DNA from 2 places in the Streptacidiphilus sp. EB103A genome. Region 2 is predicted to be linked to the other one. Evidence: riboswitches for the same ligand, from Rfam matches in the RefSeq annotation. Region 2 holds a riboswitch; the other holds the start of a gene.
The links. A riboswitch is a leader RNA that binds a small molecule or an ion and turns the genes downstream of it on or off. The one in region 2 is predicted to bind ZMP and ZTP.
Positions count from the first base shown of each region.

Region 1: linked by a shared signal. The riboswitch ahead of ABH941_RS06920 (bifunctional 5,10-methylenetetrahydrofolate dehydrogenase/5,10-methenyltetrahydrofolate cyclohydrolase) and the one ahead of glyA (serine hydroxymethyltransferase) in region 2 are both predicted to bind ZMP and ZTP.

Region 1 is NZ_JBGCAQ010000003.1:381,829-391,607, forward strand. It holds gene ABH941_RS06890 (catalase) at 1-1,147, shown strand, start outside; gene ABH941_RS06895 (VOC family protein) at 1,291-2,079, shown strand; gene ABH941_RS06900 (IclR family transcriptional regulator) at 2,148-2,930, shown strand; gene ABH941_RS06905 (GPP34 family phosphoprotein) at 2,996-3,742, shown strand; gene ABH941_RS06910 (hypothetical protein) at 3,829-4,314, shown strand; gene ABH941_RS06915 (sugar porter family MFS transporter) at 4,322-5,749, opposite strand; gene ABH941_RS06920 (bifunctional 5,10-methylenetetrahydrofolate dehydrogenase/5,10-methenyltetrahydrofolate cyclohydrolase) at 6,706-7,542, opposite strand; ZMP/ZTP riboswitch at 7,563-7,648, opposite strand; gene ABH941_RS06925 (XdhC family protein) at 7,706-8,938, opposite strand; gene ABH941_RS06930 (NCS2 family permease) at 9,000-9,779, opposite strand, start outside.
Region 2 is NZ_JBGCAQ010000006.1:369,047-378,825, reverse strand. It holds gene glyA (serine hydroxymethyltransferase) at 89-1,336, opposite strand; ZMP/ZTP riboswitch at 1,370-1,458, opposite strand; gene ABH941_RS12780 (malate dehydrogenase) at 1,500-2,489, opposite strand; gene ABH941_RS12775 (hypothetical protein) at 2,933-3,808, shown strand; gene ABH941_RS12770 (hypothetical protein) at 3,805-5,025, shown strand; gene ABH941_RS12765 (hypothetical protein) at 5,022-5,423, shown strand; gene ABH941_RS12760 (hypothetical protein) at 5,420-6,535, shown strand; gene ABH941_RS12755 (DUF3017 domain-containing protein) at 6,603-7,136, opposite strand; gene ABH941_RS12750 (bifunctional methylenetetrahydrofolate dehydrogenase/methenyltetrahydrofolate cyclohydrolase) at 7,123-7,977, opposite strand; gene ABH941_RS12745 (RDD family protein) at 8,437-9,225, shown strand; gene purH (bifunctional phosphoribosylaminoimidazolecarboxamide formyltransferase/IMP cyclohydrolase) at 9,291-9,779, opposite strand, start outside.

The sequences.
Region 1 (9,779 bases), on a different contig from region 2:
CGACCCCCGCGGTTTCGCGCTGAAGTTCTACACCGAGGAGGGCAACTACGACCTCGTCGGCAACAACACCCCGGTGTTCTTCATCAAGGACCCGATCAAGTTCCCCGACTTCATCCACTCGCAGAAGCGCGACCCGTTCACCGGCGTGCAGGAGGCGGACAACGTCTGGGACTACTGGTCCTACTCGCCCGAGTCGCTCCACCAGATCACCTGGCTGTTCGGCGACCGCGGCATCCCGGCCTCCTACCGCCACATGAACGGCTACGGCTCGCACACCTACCAGTGGGTCGCCGCGGACGGCGCCGCCTACTGGGTGAAGTACCACTTCAAGACCAACCAGGGCGTGCGCAGCCTGGATGCGAATCAGGCGGCCGAGCTGGTCGGCCAGGACGCGGACAGCCACCAGCGCGACCTGCACCAGGCCATCGAGCGCGGGATCTTCCCGTCCTGGACCGTGCACGTTCAGCTGATGCCGGTGGCCGACGCCGCCGACTACCGCTTCAACCCGTTCGACCTCACCAAGGTGTGGCCGCACGCGGACTACCCGCTGCAGAAGATCGGGCGGCTGGTCCTGAACCGCAACCCGGACAATGTCTTCGCCGAGGTCGAGCAGGCCGCGTTCTCGCCGAACAACTTCGTCCCCGGCATCGGCCCCTCGCCCGACAAGATGCTCCAGGGCCGGCTGTTCGCCTACGCGGACGCGCACCGCTACCGCCTGGGCGTCAACCACACCCAGCTCGCGGTCAACGCCCCCAGGGCGACCACCGCGCAGAACTACGGCCGTGACGGCCTCGGCGCGGTCAACCCGGCCGGACGGGCCAAGAACTACGAGCCCAACTCCTACGACGGCCCGCACCAGACCGACCAGGCCCTGGCCGCCCCGACCGCGGTGCACGGCTGGACCGGCACCCATGCGGCCCAGGCCCACGCCAAGGACGACGACTTCTTCCAGGCGGGTGAGCTGTACCGGCTGATGTCGGACGGGGAGAAGAACCGTCTGATCGCCAACCTGGCCGGCTCCATCGGCTCGGTCGCCCGCGACGACGTGGTCGAGCGGGTCCTGCCGTTCTTCCACGCGGCCGACGCCGACTACGGCAGGCGGCTGCAGGCCGCAGTCGAGGCCGTCCGCAACGCCGACGAGGCGTGAGGACCAGCGGACTCCGGTGCAGCGTCGCACCGGGGTTCGCTTTTTTGTTCTATTTTGCGATTCCGGTAGCGGAGTGGCTCCGGACGGTGAAGAGTGGCCTCCGGGGGGACCGTCCGCACGTCTCATTCCGGAGGCTCGCACCGATGCCTGAAGTCAAAGCCCCTTACGCACCTGGAACCCCCTGCTGGGTGGACCTGATGGTCCCGGACCAGCAGGCAGCACTCGACTTCTACCGCGACATCCTCGGCTGGCAGGGCGAACCCGGCCCCGCCGAGACCGGCGGCTACGCCGTCTGTACGTACAAGGGCCTGCCGGTCGCCGGCATCGGCCCGACCATGGACGAGTCCACGCCCACCGTGTGGACCACCTACCTGGCCAGCTCGGACGCCGATGCCACCGCGGCCGCCGTCGGCAAGGCCGGCGGCACGGTCATGATGCCGCCGATGGACGTGATGACCCTCGGCCGGATGATGGTCTCGGTCGACCCGGCCGGCGCGGTCTTCGGGGTCTGGCAGAACAAGGACTTCATCGGCGCGCAGCTGGTCAACGAGCCGGGCGCGATCGCCTGGAACGAGTGCAACACCCGCGACGCGGAGGCCTCCGCAGCCTTCTACAAGAACGTCTTCGGCCTCGGCGTCGGGCCGATCCCCGGAGCGCCCGAAGGGGCCGGCGGCTACCTGACCATCCAGGTCGACGGACGCCCGGTCGGCGGCATCAACCCGATGACGGACCAGAACTTCCCGCCCGAGGTCCCCTCGCACTGGATGACCTACTTCTGCGTCGACGACACCGACAGCACCGCCGACGCCGCCGTCAAGCGCGGGGCGAACGTCCTGCAGACGCCGCAGGACACGCCCTTCGGCCGGATGGCGACCCTGTCCGACCCGTGGGGTGCGACGTTCTCCATCATCCAGGAAGTGCCGTCGGACTGACGTACGGTCATTCCCGCATTCCGTGCAAGCCATGCCCATCGGACGTCCCGCTGATTACTCTGATGGGCATGGCGGCACAGAACAGAACCCGTCCGGCCGATTCGGCCCCACCCTCCGGCTCCCCGCGCGGCCCCGTCGCGCGGGCATTGCGCCTGCTCGAAGCGGTGGACCGGCGCGCGCACGGGGGCACCCCGGCCGAGCTCGCCGCCGAGGTCGGCCTCCCGATCGAGGCGGCGCGGCGGCTGCTGCGCACCCTGGAGCGCGAGGGCTACCTGCTGCGTCTGGACGACGGCGCCTACGTCCTCGGCGGCGCGCTGGCCGTGCTGGGGGAGGCCAACCGCGAGCTGATGGTCCAGTCCCGGCTGCTGGCGAAGCTCTCGTCACTGCGGGACGAACTCGGCGCCGCCGTCTACTTCAGCCGCTACCAGGACGGCGAGGTGTCCGTCGACGTGGTGGTGGACGGCCCGTCCACCCCGAGCGTCCACGAATGGGTGGACTTCCGGGCCACCGGCCACGCCAGCGCCCTGGGCAAGTGCCTGCTCGGCCAGCTCGACCACGACGGCCGCCGGGACCACTTCTTCCGCTACCCGGCCGCCCGCTTCACCGAGCGCACCGAGGTCGACCAGACCGTGCTACTGCACCGCCTGGACCGCCAGCCGGCGACCGTCCCGGTGCTGGACCTCCAGGAGTACGCCCTCGACACCGTCTGCGCCGCCGTCCCGATCACGGCCGGAGGGAGCGTCGGCGCCCTCGGCTTCTCGCTCCCGCTGGACCAGTCCTTCCGCCTCCGCGAGACGGCGGAGACCCTCGCCTCCCGCGCCGCCCCGGTCCTGCTGGCGCTGTCGCTCTGAGCAGTCGAAATAACCTGAAGGCCGCAGGCCTGTCCGTAGGAGTCACAGCGACATACGTTGAACGCATGACACGCGGACGAGAACTCGCACTGCTGGCCTGGGACGACCGAACCGGCGAACTGGGCGGCGGACCGGAGCTGGGCTGCGCCCTGGCCGGAGCGGAACTCCTCGATCTGCTGGAGGCGGGGCGGCTCGGCATCCACGGCGCCAACCTGGCCGTCCTCGGCCGGACCCAGACCGAGCCGCACACCGGAGACCCGCAGTTCGACCGCGCGATCGCGGTGATCAAGCTCATCCCCGAACCCAAGGTCATCCAGGCCTGGATCAAGCGCCATGCACCGGGGCTCCGGGACAGCTACCGGGCCCTGCTGGAGAACGAGGGCGCGATAGCCCCGCAGCGCGGCCGCCGCCTCGGCCTGATCCCCACCTCGCGCATCGCCCTCACCGACCCGTCCGAGCGGGAGGAGCTGATCGCCCGGCTGTCGCTGCTCAGGATCGAGGACGAGCCCTTCGCCGCACTGGCCCACCGCGCCGGCCTCACCCCGCTCCTCTTCCCGGGCCCGGAACACGAGGAGCTCCGCGAGTCCATCGCCGACACCACCCGCTCCCTGAGCGAGGCCTTGCCGGCCACCGCAGCCCCGGACGCACTCGCCGCCCCGGACACCGCCGTCCGCACCGTCCTCCGCCAGGTCCGCGACGCGGTGGTACAGCTCCGCACAGCCAGCCCGAAGAAGCGCGGCGGCTACGCCTCGCTGTCGCACACCTCGCCGGGCGACTCCAGCAGCAGCATCGCCGGCATCGGCGGCATCTGAACGCCCTCGGACCACTGCTCGACAGACCGGGGCCGGGATGTCATGCTTCGGCGATCATCAGCGGTCGGGGCGGGAGCAGAACAGGCATGAGCTGGAAGGACGGCGTCACCATACGGGGGGCGGCAGTCGACGGTTCGGTGGAGTCGATCCGCTTCCGGCAGCCGCTCCGGCAGCTGTTGCTGGGCCTGCTGTTCGTACCGATCGGCATGCTGTTCGGGGGCCTCGCCTCCGGTTCTCTGTTCACCGTCGTGGCTCACCCGGCGGCTTTCTTCGCGCCGGCCATCGGGGTCCCGGTGGTCGGCTTGGTCGGGTTCGTCGTGAACGGCACCAGGGCAGTCAGTCTCACGCGAGACGCCTTGGTCGTCGAGCGGATAGGGGGTCACCGGACCATCCCCTGGAGCGAGATCGAGGGCTTCACCATCCGCGAGCTGCTCGGCGCCAAGCAGATAATGGTCCACCGGGTCAAGGGCAGACGCGTGCGGCTGGGAGCGCCGATCGGCGGCTTCCTCGGTGACCGGGACTTCGACCGCAAGTACCACACCATCGGCCAGTGGTGGCTGACCTGCCGCTGACTGCTGCTCAGCCGACCATGTCCTCGAGCCGCTTGCCCTTGGTCTCCTTGACGAACTTGGCCACGAAGGGGATCGAGAGCGCGGCGAACACCGTGTAGATGACGTAGGTCGTGGTCAGGTTCCAGCCCGCGAGGCTCGGGAAAGTCGCGGTGATCGCCCAGTTGGCGATCCAGTTGGCCGCTGCGCCGACGCCCAGCGCGGCAGCGCGGATGCGGTTGGGGAACATCTCGCCGAGCATGACCCAGACCACGACGCCCCAGGACATCGCGAAGAAGAACACGAACGCATGGGCCGCGATCAGCGCGACCATGCCCTGCGCGTGCGGCAGCGTCGTCCCGGTCTTGGCCGAGAACGCCCAGGCTTCAAACGCCAGCGAGACGGCCATGCCGCAGGAGCCGATCAGGGCGAGCGCCCGGCGCCCGATCCGGTCGACCAGGATCATCGCGACGACCGTGCCGATGATGTTCACGATCGAGGTGGTGAACGAGTAGAGGAAGGACGAGCTCGGGTCGATGCCGACCGACTGCCACAGCGTGTTCGAGTAGTAGAAGGCGACGTTGATGCCGACCAGCTGCTGGAACACGGCCAGGCCGATGCCGACCCAGACGATCGGCTTGAAGCCGAAGCGGGCGCCGAGCAGATCCTTGAAGGTGGACCTGTGCTCGGACTGCATCCCGGCACGGATCTCGGCGACCCGGGCGTCCAGGTCCAGGCCGTCGCCCTCGACCTCGGCGATGACGGCCTTGGCGCGGTCGGTCTTCCCGACGGAGATCAGGAAGCGCGGGGACTCGGGGATGGCGAAGGACAGCAGCCCGTAGACCACGGCGGGGATGACCATCACGCCGAGCATGACCTGCCAGGCCTCCACCCCGAGCAGGTGGCCGCGGTCGCTGCCGCCGGCGGCGTTGAGCAGGCCCCAGTTGACGAGCTGGGAGATGGCGATGCCGATGACGATCGCCGCCTGCTGGAACGAGGCCAACCGGCCCCGGTAGGCCGGCGGTGCGACCTCGGCTATGTAGGCCGGGCCGATCACGGACGCCATCCCGATGCCGAACCCACCGATGACGCGCCACAGCGCGAGGTCCCACACGGCGAAGGAGAGCGCCGAGCCGACGGCACTCACCGTGAACAGGACGGCGGCGATCTGCATGACGCGGATGCGCCCGATCCGGTCCGCGACCCGCCCGGCCACGGCCGCGCCGATCGCACAGCCGATCAGCGCGATGGCGACGACCTGCGCCAGCTCGGCGGACCCGATGCCGTACTTGCTCTGGATCGCACCGGTGGCCCCGTTGATGACGGAGCTGTCGTACCCGAAGAGGAAGCCGCCCATGGCAGCGGCGGCAGTGATGAAGATGACATGGCCCAGGTTGTCACCGGCGGTCCGCGGGGACGCGGGAGAGCTGGGGGACGTGGGCAAGGCTGTGCTGGTCACTGTGGGGCTCCTTGGCGCCCGGCATCCTTGCCGGACTTGAAGGCTTTAGTCAACCAACGCAGAATATGCCTTCAAGGTGTGAAGTCAAAGTGACCTAAATACGAACAGGTGGGGGGACATGACACGTTACAAGTTGAACTAATGGGGGCGGGGAGGTGGTGCGGCCTAGCCGGTAGTTGGCGGCAGCTGTAGGTGGCTTACATGGCGGGTTCGTTGCCGGGTGGCGCGCCCGTGGCTTGTTGCTGTTGCTCGCTTCGCTCGCGGGCCAACTGCAGCGGGGGAGCCGGGTCGGGGCCGGGCGCCGTTCCCGGGCTGGGGGTCGCGGGTGGGGCGTGCAGAAACGGTTCTGCGGGCGGGGTCCGGTCGAACCGGGGGCACTTTTGGGACGCGGGGGCACTTTTGGTACGCCAGGATCAGGGTAAATGGGGCATTTCTGCATGATCAAATGACACCTTGTCCCGAAAGTGACCCGGGTTTGCCCTCGGGCCGGGCTTTTCGGGTCACTGCCTATACGTTCGGGTCACTCCCTCGACGTCAAAAGCGGACATAGCGGGCGGGATCCGTCGGACGAGTGACCCAAAAGCATGGGCAGTGACCCCAAACCGGCCAAGCCAACGAGCAGGATCGTTTCTGCACGCCCCGCCACCAACCGCCCCGCCGCCCGGCAACGGCGAGAACGCGCACCCCCTCCCTGGCCTTGTCGCCGCGAGCGAAGCGAGCTACAGCAACAAGCCACGGGCGTGTCACTCGGCAATGGTGGCGCCATGTAAGCCACCTACCGTTTCCGCCGCCCGGCAACGGCGAGGACCCGCACCCCTCCCCGCCCTGGTTGCCGCGAGGCGGAGCCGAGCAACAGCAACAAGCCACGGGCGGGGGTGGGCGGCAACGGTGGCGCCATGTAAGCCACCTACAGCTGCCGCCGACCAGCGAAGACGCCCCGCCTCCCCCGACCCCCCTTACCCCCGCTCCGCCGCGTCCACCGTCTGTTCCAGCAGGACCGCGATCGTCATCGGGCCGACGCCGCCCGGGACCGGGGTGACCAGGGCGGCGCGTTCCATCGCGCCGGCGAAGTCGACGTCGCCGATGTTGCCGGGGTTGTAGCCGGCGTCGATGACGACGGCGCCGGGCTTGATGTCGTAGCCCTTGATGAACTCGGGCTTGCCGACGGCGGCGACCACGATGTCGGCGGCGGCCACGTGCGAGGCGAGGTCGACCGTTCGGGAGTGGCAGTAGGTGACGGTGGCGTCGCGGGCGAGCAGCAGCATGCCCATGGGCTTGCCGAGGATCGGGCTGCGGCCGACCACGACGGCCTGACGGCCGGTCAGTTCGACGCCGTAGGCTTCGAGGAGCCGGATGATGCCGCCGGGGGTGGCGGAGGCGAAGCCGGGGTCGCCGAAGGCCATGGCGGCGAAGGAGTGCATGGTGACGCCGTCGACGTCCTTGGCCGGGTCGATGGCCTCGAAGGCGGCCCGCTCGTCGATGTGCGCGGGGACGGGGTGCTGGAGCAGGATGCCGTGCACGTCGGGGTCGTCGGACAGCGCTCGCACCGCGCTGACCAGTTCCTCCGTCGTCGTCTCGGCGGGCAGGCGGACCAGGCGGGAGTCGATGCCGGCCTTGGCGCTGCGGTTGCGCTTCATGGTGACGTAGGTGACCGATGCCGGGTCGTCCCCGACGAGGACGGTGGCGAGGCTGGGCCGTACGCCGCGCGTTTCGAACAGCGCTCGCGCCCGCTGGGCGCAGCGTTCGACGATCTCCTGGGCGATGGCGGTGCCGGACATGAGCTGGGCGGACATGGGCGGATCCCGGGGTCGGAAGGGAGTGCCCAGGCGCGCGGCTTCGCTCTGAAGGCGGGTCGCTCCCCGGTGGTCGTCCACCCAAGCGCCAGTTACGGCCCGCCTGGGAAGCATAAGTCATCCACCAGGCCGAGCGCCGACGGGTTCAAAGGGTTCGAAGGGTTCAGGCGATTCGGCGCGGCAGGTCGCTCACCCGCAGCGGGTGGTCGTGGTGGATCGGGCCGCCGTGGCTGCTGAGCGGGAGGCAGGTGCCGCCGCGGCGGTGGGCGACGATCTCGGCGGCGACGGCGACGGCGGTCTCCTCCGGGGTGCGGGCGCCCAGGTCCAGGCCGATGGGGGAGCGCAGCCGGGAGAGCTCCAGCTCGGTGAGCCCGACCGCGCGCAGCCGTTCCAGGCGCTCCAGGTGGGTGCGGCGCGACCCCATCGCGCCGACGAAGCCCAGTGGCAGACGCAGCGCGCGCTCCAGCAGCGGGATGTCGAACTTGGCGTCATGCGTCAGTACGCAGAGCGCGGTTCGGCCGTCCACCCGTCCGGCGGCGACCTCGGCGTCGAGGTAGCGGTGCGGCCAGTCGACGACAACGGCGTCGGCGGTGGGGAAGCGGCGCGCGGTGGCGAAGACCGGGCGGGCGTCGCAGACGGTGACGTGGTAGCCGAGGAAGCCGCCGATCCGGGCGACGGCGGCGGCGAAGTCGATGGCCCCGAAGACGATCATGCGGGGGGCGGGGACATGCGACTCGACGAAGAAGGTGACGGTCCGTTCGGAGGCGGAGGCGAAGGCGAAGGAGGAGTCGGCGTCGGTCTCCGCGGAGGTGGCGTCGGGGGTGCACGGGCGGCCGTCCAGCGCGAGGGTGAACTGCCCGGTGCGCCCGGCGTCCAGCATGGCCCGGCTGTGCGTGGCGGCGGCTCGCTCCAGGCCGGCCGGGTCCAGCCCTGGGTGCCGGCCGAGGGTGCCGTGGTGGGTGTCGGCGGTGACGGCCAGGGCGGAGCCGATCAGGGCGGCCGGTCCGGCGATGGCGCGGACCAGGGCGACCGGGGTGCCCGAGTGGATGTGGGCGAGCGCCGCGTCCAGCCCGTCCGAGGCGCCGGGGACGACCGGCTGGACGAAGACGTCGATGATGCCGCCGCAGGTCAGTCCGACCGCGAAGGCGTCCTCGTCCGAGAAGCCGAAGCGGTGCAGCTCCGGCTTCCCGGACTCCAGTGCCGACTGGCACAGCTCGTAGACCGCCCCCTCCACGCATCCCCCCGACACGCTGCCGACGGCCTCGCCGTCGGTGTCCACGGCCAGGGCCGCCCCCGGGTCGCGCGGGGCGCTCCCGGAGACGGACACCACGGTGGCCACGGCGAAGGAGCGACCCGCTGCGTGCCAGGCGTTGACCTGCTCGGCGATGTCCTGCATGGGTGGCTCCTTCGAAACGTAGAGGGGATGGAGAGAGCGGACGGAGGGAGAGGGGGACCGGCTAGTGGATGCCGAGCCAGGCCTTGAGCGGGTGCAGGGCGAAGAAGACGACGAACACCAGCGAGAGCGACCACATCAGGAGGCCGGGCTCGCGCCACTTGCCCGCGCTGGCCTTGATGACGACGTAGGAGATGACGCCGGCCCCGACACCCGCGGTGATGGAGTAGGTGAACGGCATCAGCGCGATGGTGAGGAAGGCCGGGACGGCCACCTCGCGGTCGCTCCAGTCGATGTGGCGGGCCTGGCTGAGCATCATCGAGCCGATCACGACCAGGGCGGCCGCGGCGACCTGGCCCGGGACCATGCCCGCCAGCGGGGTGAAGAAGAGCATGAAGGCGAAGACCGCGCCGGTGACCACGCTGGAGAAGCCGGTCCGGGCGCCGTCGCCGACCCCGGTGGCGGACTCGATGAACACCGTCTGGCCGGAGGCGCCCGCGAGGCCGCCGATCGCGCCGCCGGCGCCGTCCACCAGCAGGGCCTTGGACAGGCCGGGCATCCGGCCCTGCTGGTCAGCCAGCCCGGCCTCGGTGCCGATGCCGATGATGGTGGCCATCGCGTCGAAGAAGCCGGCCAGGACCAGGGTGAAGACTGCGAAGCCCGCGCTGAGCGCGCCCATGCCGTTGGAGCCGAAGGCGCCGAACAGGTCGATGTGGCCGAAGAGCCCGAAGTCGGGGGCGGAGACCGGGTTGCCGGGCCACTTGGGCACGGACAGGCCCCAGGTGCCGGCCGGCAGGTTGAGCGCGGCCTGCAGGATCAGCGAGAGCACGGTGCCGATGGCGAT
Region 2 (9,779 bases):
CCGCGCCCCTGGGTGCTGCATGGTGAAGGTCTGCTGCAAGCTCAGCCATGCACAACATAGGGGCGCGGGGAACTGCGCGAACAACCATCTACGAACGTAGAACACTCAACCCCGGGGCCGGATACGCCTGCATCAGTTCAGCGACCTCGGCCCGCACCTTGGTGACGACCTCCTCGTCCCCCGTCACCACCCGATCGATCCACTCCGCCACCTGCGCCATCGCGTCCACCCCGATCCCGCGCGAGGTCAGGGACGGAGTCCCGATGCGGATGCCCGACGGGTCGAACGGCTTCCTGGTGTCATAGGGCACGCTGTTGTAGTTGACGACGATCCCGGCCCGGTCCAGCGCCTTGGCCGCCACCTTGCCGGGCACCCCCTTGCTGCTCAGATCGATCAGCAGCAGGTGGTTGTCGGTCCCGCCGGAGACCAGGTCGAAACCCCTCGCGGCGAGCTCCTCCCCCAGCGCCCGGGCGTTGCTGACGACCTGTCGGGCGTATGCCCGGAACTCCTCGCCGGAGGCCTCCCGCAGGGCGACCGCGATGGCCGCCGTGGTCTGGTTGTGCGGCCCGCCCTGCAGCCCGGGGAAGACCGCCCGGTCCAGCGCCCGCGCATGCTCCTCCGTGGACATCAGCATCGCGCCCCGCGGCCCGCGCAGCGTCTTGTGGGTGGTGGTGGAGATGACGTCCGCGTACCCGACCGGCGAGGGGTGCGCACCGCCCGCGACCAGCCCGGCGATGTGCGCGATGTCCGCGACCAGCACCGCGCCGACCTCGCGGGCGATCTCCGCGAACGCGGGGAAGTCGATGGTGCGCGGCACCGCCGTGCCCCCGCAGAAGATCACCTTCGGCCGCTCATTGAGCGCCAGCTCCCGCACCTGGTCCAGGTCGGTCCGCCCGGTCTCGCGATGCACGCCGTACTGCACGCCGCGGAACCAGGAGCCGGTGGCGGACACGCCCCAGCCGTGGGTGAGGTGACCGCCCATCGGCAGGGCCATGCCGAGCACAGTGTCGCCGGGCTTGAGGAAGGCCAGGTAGACGGCGAGGTTGGCGGGCGAGCCGGAGTACGGCTGGACGTTGGCGTGCTCGACGCCGAACAGCGCCTTGGCCCGCTCGATCGCCAGCGTCTCGATCTGGTCGATGTTCTGCTGGCCCTCGTAGTACCGCTTGCCCGGGTAGCCCTCGGAGTACTTGTTCTGCAGCACCGTGCCGGAGGCTTCCAGCACCGCGGCGGAGACGTAGTTCTCACTGGGGATCAGTCGCAGCGTGTCGGCCTGCAGCCGCTCCTCGGCGGCGACCAGGGCGGCGATCTCGGGGTCTGTGCTCTGCAACGCACTCATACGGCGTCCTCCGGGTCGTCCATCGAATGGTGACCCGGATGCCCAGGCGTACGGCACTCCGGTGGCGGCGCTCCGTCGCTCCCTCGTGGTTGCTTCCACGTTCGCCAGTCGCGACAGCCCCCACCCTAACGGGTGGGGGCTGTCGGTTGCGAAGGAGTTGCGACTAGATCAGCCCGAGCCCCGCCACCGCGTCCCGCTCCTCGATGAGCTCGGCGACCGAGGCATCGATCCGGGCCCGCGAGAAGTCGTTGATGTCCAGGCCCTGGACGATCTCGAACGTGCCGTCCTTCGCGGTGACCGGGAAGGAGGAGATGATGCCCGCGGGCACGCCGTAGGAGCCGTCGGAGACCACACCGGCGGAGGTCCAGTCGCCCTCGGCGGTGCCGTTGGTCCAGGTGAAGACATGGTCGATGGCGGCGTTCGCGGCCGAGGCGGCCGAGGAGGCGCCGCGGGCGTCGATGATGGCGGCGCCACGCTTGGCCACGGTCGGGATGAAGAAGTCCGACAGCCAGGCGTCGTCCGAGATGGCCTTGGCGGCGTTCTCGCCGTTGACCTCGGCGTGGAAGACGTCGGGGTACTGGGTGGCGGAGTGGTTGCCCCAGATCGTCAGCTTCTTGATCTCGGAGACCGAGACGCCGAGCTTCTTGGAGAGCTGGGCCACCGCGCGGTTGTGGTCCAGGCGGGTCATCGCGGTGAAGCGGTCCGCCGGTACGTCCGGGGCGTTGCGCTGGGCGATCAGCGCGTTGGTGTTGGCCGGGTTGCCGACGACCAGGACGCGGATGTCGTCCGCGGCGTTGTCGTTGATGGCCTTGCCCTGCGGGCCGAAGATGCCGCCGTTGGCGGAGAGCAGGTCACCGCGCTCCATGCCGGCGGTGCGCGGGCGGGCGCCCACGAGCAGACCGACGTTGGCGCCCTCGAAGCCCTTGTTCGGGTCGTCGAAGATGTCGATGCCGGCGAGCAGCGGGAAGGCGCAGTCGTCGAGCTCCATCGCGGTGCCCTCGGCGGCCTTGACGCCCTGCGGGATCTCCAGCAGACGCAGCTTCACCGGCACGTCGGGGCCGAGGAGGTGGCCGGAGGCGATGCGGAACAGCAGCGCGTAGCCGATCTGTCCGGCCGCGCCGGTGACGGTGACGTTGACGGGAGTGCTGGTCATGGTTGACGTCTCCTGCTGGTGCCTTTTGGGTGGTCAGGAGCTTCTTTCGAACGTCGGAGCACCTGATCGGTCTCTTGACTTCAAGAGACCGCTTGACAGGCTATCTCAGGAGGGGGACTCCTGGTGACGCCCCGGCGGACCTCCTGGGGCGTCCTTCGTCACGTTTGCCACTCGCCTATGCCGATCCAGCATAATTCCAGATCAAATCAGTATTTTGGGCTGGATTTCTCGATGCTGTCGGGCGCTGGTTCGATCGGGTACAAAGAGGCGTAATGGGCACGTCAGTTCGAGAGCGAAGCCACCCGCAATACCACGGATATGCGGCCCGTGGATCCTGCACGCCGGAATCTGCCGACTTCCGACATTTCCACTGAATCCGGCGCGATGCCGTGGCACGCTGGTTGTCTTGTAAGCAGATGGGGAAGTTTTGAGGGGGGCGCTTTATGTTCATGGCCGAGAGCAATGCGTTGCCGGGCTGGCGCGGCGGCGACGGAAACGCCGCCTATCTCGACAAGACCCTGCTGTTCCAGCCGATCGAGATGGACCTCAACGAGAGCGTGCCCATCAAGTTCCTGTGGCTCCTTCTGCTCCGGAGCTTCCTGGTGTCGTTCCTGCTGTCCCTGGTGGGTTTCCTGTTCGGAATGTTGCTCCTCATCACCGCGAGCCCGACCGCCGGCTCCGCCTGGATGGTCTTCTGCAGCCTCGTCTCCACGGCCGTCTTCTGGGTTGTCCTGCTCTTCTCCCGCACGCCCGAGGACATCGCCGAGTGGCGAGTGCTCCTGGCTGAGCGGTACGGCCGCCGTGACCACGCGTACCTCGGTATCCGTCAGGTGCTGAGCACGCGCGGTTTTCCGGTGGGGGTCGAGGAGAAGGATGGTCGGCTGATCCTCAGGGAGAGCAGCTACGTCGTCTACATCTCTGTCTTCACCTACGGCAGCAGCCTGTACCTCGGCTGGATGATGTGGCGCTCGCGTCGGGGCTACCAGCTCATCGGCCAGTACCTCCGCGACATGATTCAGGGTCTGCAAGGCCGTAACACGATCGAGTTGCAGATCCTGCGGAGCGAGCGCGCCCGTGCCCTGCGCGAGGCCGCGCACATCGCCTGCAGGGAGGGACTGGCCGTGGCGCTCTCCGACAGCGACGGTGGCTGGCCCGATCCGCAGGTGGAGCCACAACCCTCGTACGGCGGTGGGATTCCGGGACCCACCCCTGCAACGTACGAGTCGTACGGGTACGGGCCGGTGGGCGCCCCACCGGTCCCCGTCATGCCGCCGACACCGCCCTATGGAACTCAGGACGGGCAGGGCCAGCCGCGTTGATCACCGCCCAGGACGGATTCATCGATCTGTCGTGGGCGGGGGCGGCGTGGTGCGTCACCGGGGTCCGGCTGGAGCCGGACCCCACCATCGCCCACAATGCCTCGGCCCTCGGCCTGCCGGAGGAGGAGCGCCGCCGTCGCGCCGTCGCACGAGAGCGCGCCTGGCTCGCTGACGCGTGGGCCCCGGACGGCCGCTGCTGGGAACTGCGCTACGGCCCCAGCGGGCGGGGCGACGGTCGCCTCGACTGCGTCCTGCTGGCCCGTGCCTACGGACTCACGCCGGAGGCCGCCCGCACCGCGGCGTACCGGTTGCGCGAGCACCTCGACCGCCTGCCTTCCTCGGTCCGCGCCATCCCGCTCGGCACGCCACGGCTCACCTCCTGGCTGCGGCCCTTCGAGCCGTCCGAGTCGGCCCAGCCGACCGAGATCCGTCCCCGGGTGCATTGGAGCAAGCTCGCCCGCGCGGATGCGGCCTTCCCGTACGGTCTGTACGTGGATGCGCTGACCGCCGAGCCCATCGCCTGGGAGCCGCTGTGGACCGAACTCACCCGGATCGACGGGATGTTCACTCTCGGGATCAGGCTCGAACCGATGCCTTGGCGCCATCAGGACGCGGCGATGCTGGACCGGCTGCTCACCGAGTACTCGGCGCTGGAGCGGCCCGGCCGGTTCAACCCCGCCATCGGCCGACAGGAGGAGGCCCTGCCGTTCGCCCGGCAGGCAGTCGCCGGCTACACCCGACTCCGGCACGTGGCATCGACCGAATACGCGTATCGGCTCCGCACCACCCTGGCCTGCGCGGACCGGGCCACCGATCAGTCCGCTGCCCAGGCTGCGCACCTGCTGGCCGCGACGTTCGGCGGACCCGGCCAGGACGGGTCGCGTGCGGTCGCACGGCCCGTCCAGGACCACGGGGAACGCCGGGCCGCCTGGCATGCGTTCACCCATCTGCACGACGTGTGGCTGCCCCGGACCCGCGAGCAGGAATTCCCCTACGCCTTCGGTGAGTTCGAGCGGATGCTGGCGGACCGGGTCGGCGTCTTCGAAGCCTCGGCCGTCTTCCGGCTGCCCACAGAGACCAGTGGCCACCTGCCGCTGTTCTCCGTCGGCGCGCCCGCCGGAGCCACTGCGACGCCCACCACCCTGCCGCCCTGGACCGCCTCCGAACCCGGACTGCCGCCGCCACCCCCGGGATTCACCGACGGAAGGACCCCGTGACCCACCTCACCCTCACCTTCGACGGATCGAAGGAAGAAGCCGGCGAACTGCACCGGTCCCTCGCCACCTGGCTGAGCATGGACAAACGGCTGGGGCGTGCCACCCGACTGGTCGAGGAGCCACCGCCGCCCGGCGCACTCGGCGGTCTTGCCACCGCCGTCGAGCTGGTCACCGCGAGCACTCCCGTGCTCAGCGCCGCCGTCGGCGCACTCGGCTACTGGCTCGGTCAGCGCATGACCGGCCACCCCATCAGCTTCACCGTCACCCGCGCGGACGGCAGTTCGCGAAGCTTCAGCGCCGACCGCCGCGACCGGGACCTCGTCCTCGCCGAACTCGAACGGTTCGCCCGGCAGGAGCGCGCGGCCCAGCCCGGCGGCCCTGGTGCCACCGCACCGTGACACCTCCCCCAGCCGTTCCGCCCGAGCCGGGCAACGCGCTGGCCGTACTCGTCGGCACGGCCAGCCAGGTGCGTCCCGATGAGCTTCCGGCCGTGCCGCAAGCCGCACAGAGCGTGCGCGCCCTGGCGGACGCGCTCATCGGGCCCCACGGCTGCTTCGACCACCCCGCCGGCGTACGTACGATCATCGACCCTCCCGACGCGAACGCGGTCCTGGAAGCCATCGTTCGCACCAGAGCCGATGCGCCTGCGGACCGTGCACCCGATGTACTGCTCTTCTACTTCGCCGGACACGGATTCGCCGTCGACGACGAGCGGCAACTGCGCCTGGCCCTCCCCGCGACACTGTCCACCCGTCGCGGCGACGGACCGTCGCTGCCCATCGGCGAGGTCTTCGCAGCGATGACCAGGACCGGCGCACGACGGCCCGTCGCGATACTCGACTGCTGCTTTTCCGGACTGGCCCTGCACGCCCCGCAAGCCGCTCGCATCCATCTGCTGACCGCAGCCGGAGAGGGGTACCAAGCAGGCTTCCTGACCGGCCGCCCGGACCTGCCGACCGCTTTCACCGGTGCCCTGGTGGCTCTCCTGCGCCATGGCGTGCCCGACGCGGGACCGCATCTCGATCTCGGCACCCTCTACCGGCAGCTCGCCGTCACCATGCCCGCTGCCGACCCGCCGCGCCCGGAACCCGCCCAACGCGCCGTCGACGACAGCGCCGACTTGGCCCTCGCGGTGAACCCCGCAGACGGCACCACCCGCAGCCGCACGGGACTGCGCCGGCGTCACAGCTTCGCGCTGAACGCCCGGACGGCGGCCCGTCGGGCAGCCGACTTCGACGACCGCAACCGGGCCGTGCGGCATCTGGGCCTGGCCGTCCACGAGATGCGCGCCGTAGCCGCCGATGCGACCAGGGCCCTGGGGCCCAGCGACCCGGAAACCCTCTACTACCAGGAGCTGGCGGCGGTGCTCCTCGGCGAGTCCGGTGGCGTGGATGAGGCACGGACCCTGCTCGGCCGGCTAGCCGCCCAACTCGAGGGTCGCCCGGCCCACGCCGAGCGACTCGCGTCAGTACAGGCAAGCCTGACCCGCTGGGACCCGGCACGGAACTGACGGAACGCGCCGCGCGGGAGCCCTGCCGGATGCCCCACGCCACCACTCAGCGACTTCGCCAACGGAATCAGCCCTGCGCTCGGCCGAAGAAACGCGCGATGTCGTTGACGAACGGCAGTGTGATCACCGGATTGGGTTCCGAGGCCAGTGCCAGCACCACGATCGCCACGCCGAGCACCCCCATGACCAGCACATCGGTGAACCGGCTGCGCACCGCCAGCATCCCCACCTCGGGGAGCGCGATCCGCAGCGCACAGCCGACCAGCAGTGCGACGCCGATCGTGATCACGCCCGGACGGAAGGCGTTGAACGAGGTCACCGCCAGTCCCACGGCGACCAGGGTGAGCACGACCACTATCGGCCACTGCCGGACCGGGACCGGGTGGCTGCGGTCGGCCGCGGCGGCGGAACCCTCGGGCGGGAAGGTCCCGGTGGTGGGGTCGGCGCGGCGCCGGGAGCGCGGCGAGACCGCCGCCGCGGCCGCCGACACAACCTCTGCGGCCTGGTCGGCCGTCGACTCGGACGACTCCGGCGACCCCGACGGCTTCGACGAGTGCTTGGGCCCCGACGGGCGGCCCGGCCCGGACTCAGCCCTCGGCACGCTCGGCCGCCTCGACCACATTGCTCAGCAGCATCGCCCGGGTCATCGGTCCGACCCCGCCCGGGTTGGGTGACAGCCAACCGGCCACCTCCGCCACGCCGGGGTGGACGTCGCCGAGCAGCTTGCCGTTCTCGTCGCGACTGACGCCGACGTCCAGCACGGCCGCGCCGGGGCGCACGTCCTCGGGCTTGACCAGGTGCGTCACGCCGGCGGCGGCGACGATGATGTCGGCGCTGCGCAGGTGCGCGGACAGGTCGCGGGTGCCGGTGTGGGTGAGGGTGACGGTCGCGTTCTCGCTGCGGCGGGTGAGCAGCAGCCCGATCGAGCGGCCCACGGTGATCCCGCGGCCGACCACCACCACATGCGCGCCGTTGGTCTCCACCTTGTGCCGGTGCAGCAGCTCGACGATGCCGTTCGGAGTGCACGGCAGCGGCGCGTCGATGCCCAGGACCAGCCGGCCCAGGCTCATCGGGTGCAGGCCGTCGGCGTCCTTGGCCGGGTCCATCAGCTCCAGCACGCGCTTCTCGTCCAGGCCCCTGGGCAGCGGCAGCTGGACGATGTAGCCGGTGCAGGCCGGATTGGCGTTGAGCTCGCGGACGACCTCCTCGACGTCGCTCTGGGTGGCGTCGGCGGGCAGTTCGCGCTGGATGCTGGCGATGCCGACCTCGGCGCAGTCCCGGTGCTTGCCGCGGACGTAGGAGTGGCTTCCGGGATCGTCGCCGACCAGGACGGTGCCGAGGCCGGGCTGGACGCCCCTGGCCTTCAGGGCTTCGATCCGTACGGCGAGCTCGGACTTGATCGCGGCGGCGGTGGCCTTGCCATCGAGAATCTGGGCGGTCATGGGCCCATTCTCGCGGATCGGGACGGCAGGTCGTTACCGAGGTGGTTTCAAGGTCCGCACCTGGCGGCGTGCGGGCATCCGGTTGCAGATCCGCCCCAAGTACGCACAGGCGTGCGAAGTAGCTGGACAGGATCGCACCAGATTGGAACGATGGGACTAGCAATTTGATACGCCCCAACGGCCTGTCACGAATGACAGGGACGTCTGGAAGCGGTCGGAACTCGGGGGAGACAGTGCGCGGTCATCAGCAGTCGCCAGTGACGTCCCGCCAGTGGACCCAGGCGACTCACACCAGCCGGCGAGGCCCTGCCCAGGCAACCACGGCTCCGGCTTGTACGGGGAGCACCGACCGCACTGTCATGCCCATCCGATAATCGCGCCGCGTTCTCACCGGTACGGCCCATGCCTGCGGTGTCCCGGAGCGTGCACTCGTTCACCTTTCCTGCCCGGAGGCAAACCGTGTCCTATCCTCCCGATCCCAACAACCCCTATGGCCAGCCGCAACAGCCCCCGCAGCAGGCGGGCTACGGCTACCCGCAGCAGGCTCCGCAGGGCGTCCCGCAGCAGCCCGGCTACGGCTACCCACAGGGCCAGCCCCAGCAGCAGCCCCAGTACGGCTACCCGCAGCAGCCCCCGGTCCCGCCGCAGGGCGAGTACGGCTACCAGCAGCCGGGCTACCCGCCGCAGCAGCCCGGCTACGACCCCAACGCCTACGGGTACCAGCCGCAGCCGGTTCCGGGCGTGGCCCAGGGCGCCTCGGGTTATGTGACCATCCCCACCGGGACCTTCCAGATCGCCTCCTACGGCGCGCGCTTCGGCGCCCGGCTGCTGGACAGCATCTTCGTCGGCATCCTGTACGCCATCTTCGCGTTCGGCATTCTCGGCGCCTTGTCCGCCACCACCTCGTCCAGTGACCCGGGCACCGCGGTGGGCGCCGCCTTCGGCGCGATGATTCTCGACTGGTTCATCTTCGCGGTGCTGTTCCTGGGCTGGGACACCGCCTTCGTGGCCTGGAAGGGCGCGACCCCCGGCAAGATGATCCTCGGCCTCCTGGTCGTCGACGAGCGCACCGGCGTCAAGCCGAGCTTCGGCGGCGCGCTGACCCGCTGGGGCTTCCCCGTCGGGCTCAACTTTCTGACCTGCGGCATCGGGCTGATCCTGATCTACATCTCGCCGTTCTTCGACAACACCGGCAAGCTCCGCGGCTGGCACGACAAGGCCGCCAACACCGTGGTGATCAAGCCCTGACAGCACGCGGAGGCCCGCTGTCCCGTTCGCGGGGACAGCGGGCCTCCGTGCGTTCGGCGACTCGATCAGTGGAAGAAGTGCCGGGTGCCCGTCAGGTACATCGTCACCCCGGCGGCCTTGGCCGCCTCGATCACCTGGTCGTCACGGATCGACCCGCCCGGCTGGACGACCGCCTTGACCCCCGCGGCGAGCAGGATCTCCAGCCCGTCGGGGAACGGGAAGAAGGCGTCCGACGCGGCGTAGGACCCGGCCGCGCGCTCACCGGCCCGCTCGACCGCGAGCCTGGCCGAGTCCACCCGGTTGACCTGGCCCATGCCGACGCCGACCGAGGCGCCGTCCGAAGCCAGCAGGATCGCATTGGACTTGACGGCCCGACAGGCGCGCCAGGCGAAGGACAGCTCGGCGAGCTCCTCCGGGGAGAGCGCGTCGCCGGCGGCCAGGGTCCAGGTCGACGGGTCGTCACCGGCGGCGTCGATCCGGTCGGCCTGCTGCAGCAGCACCCCGCCGGTGACCGCGCGGGTCTCGATCGCGGCCGCCGCCGGAGTGCCCCGCAG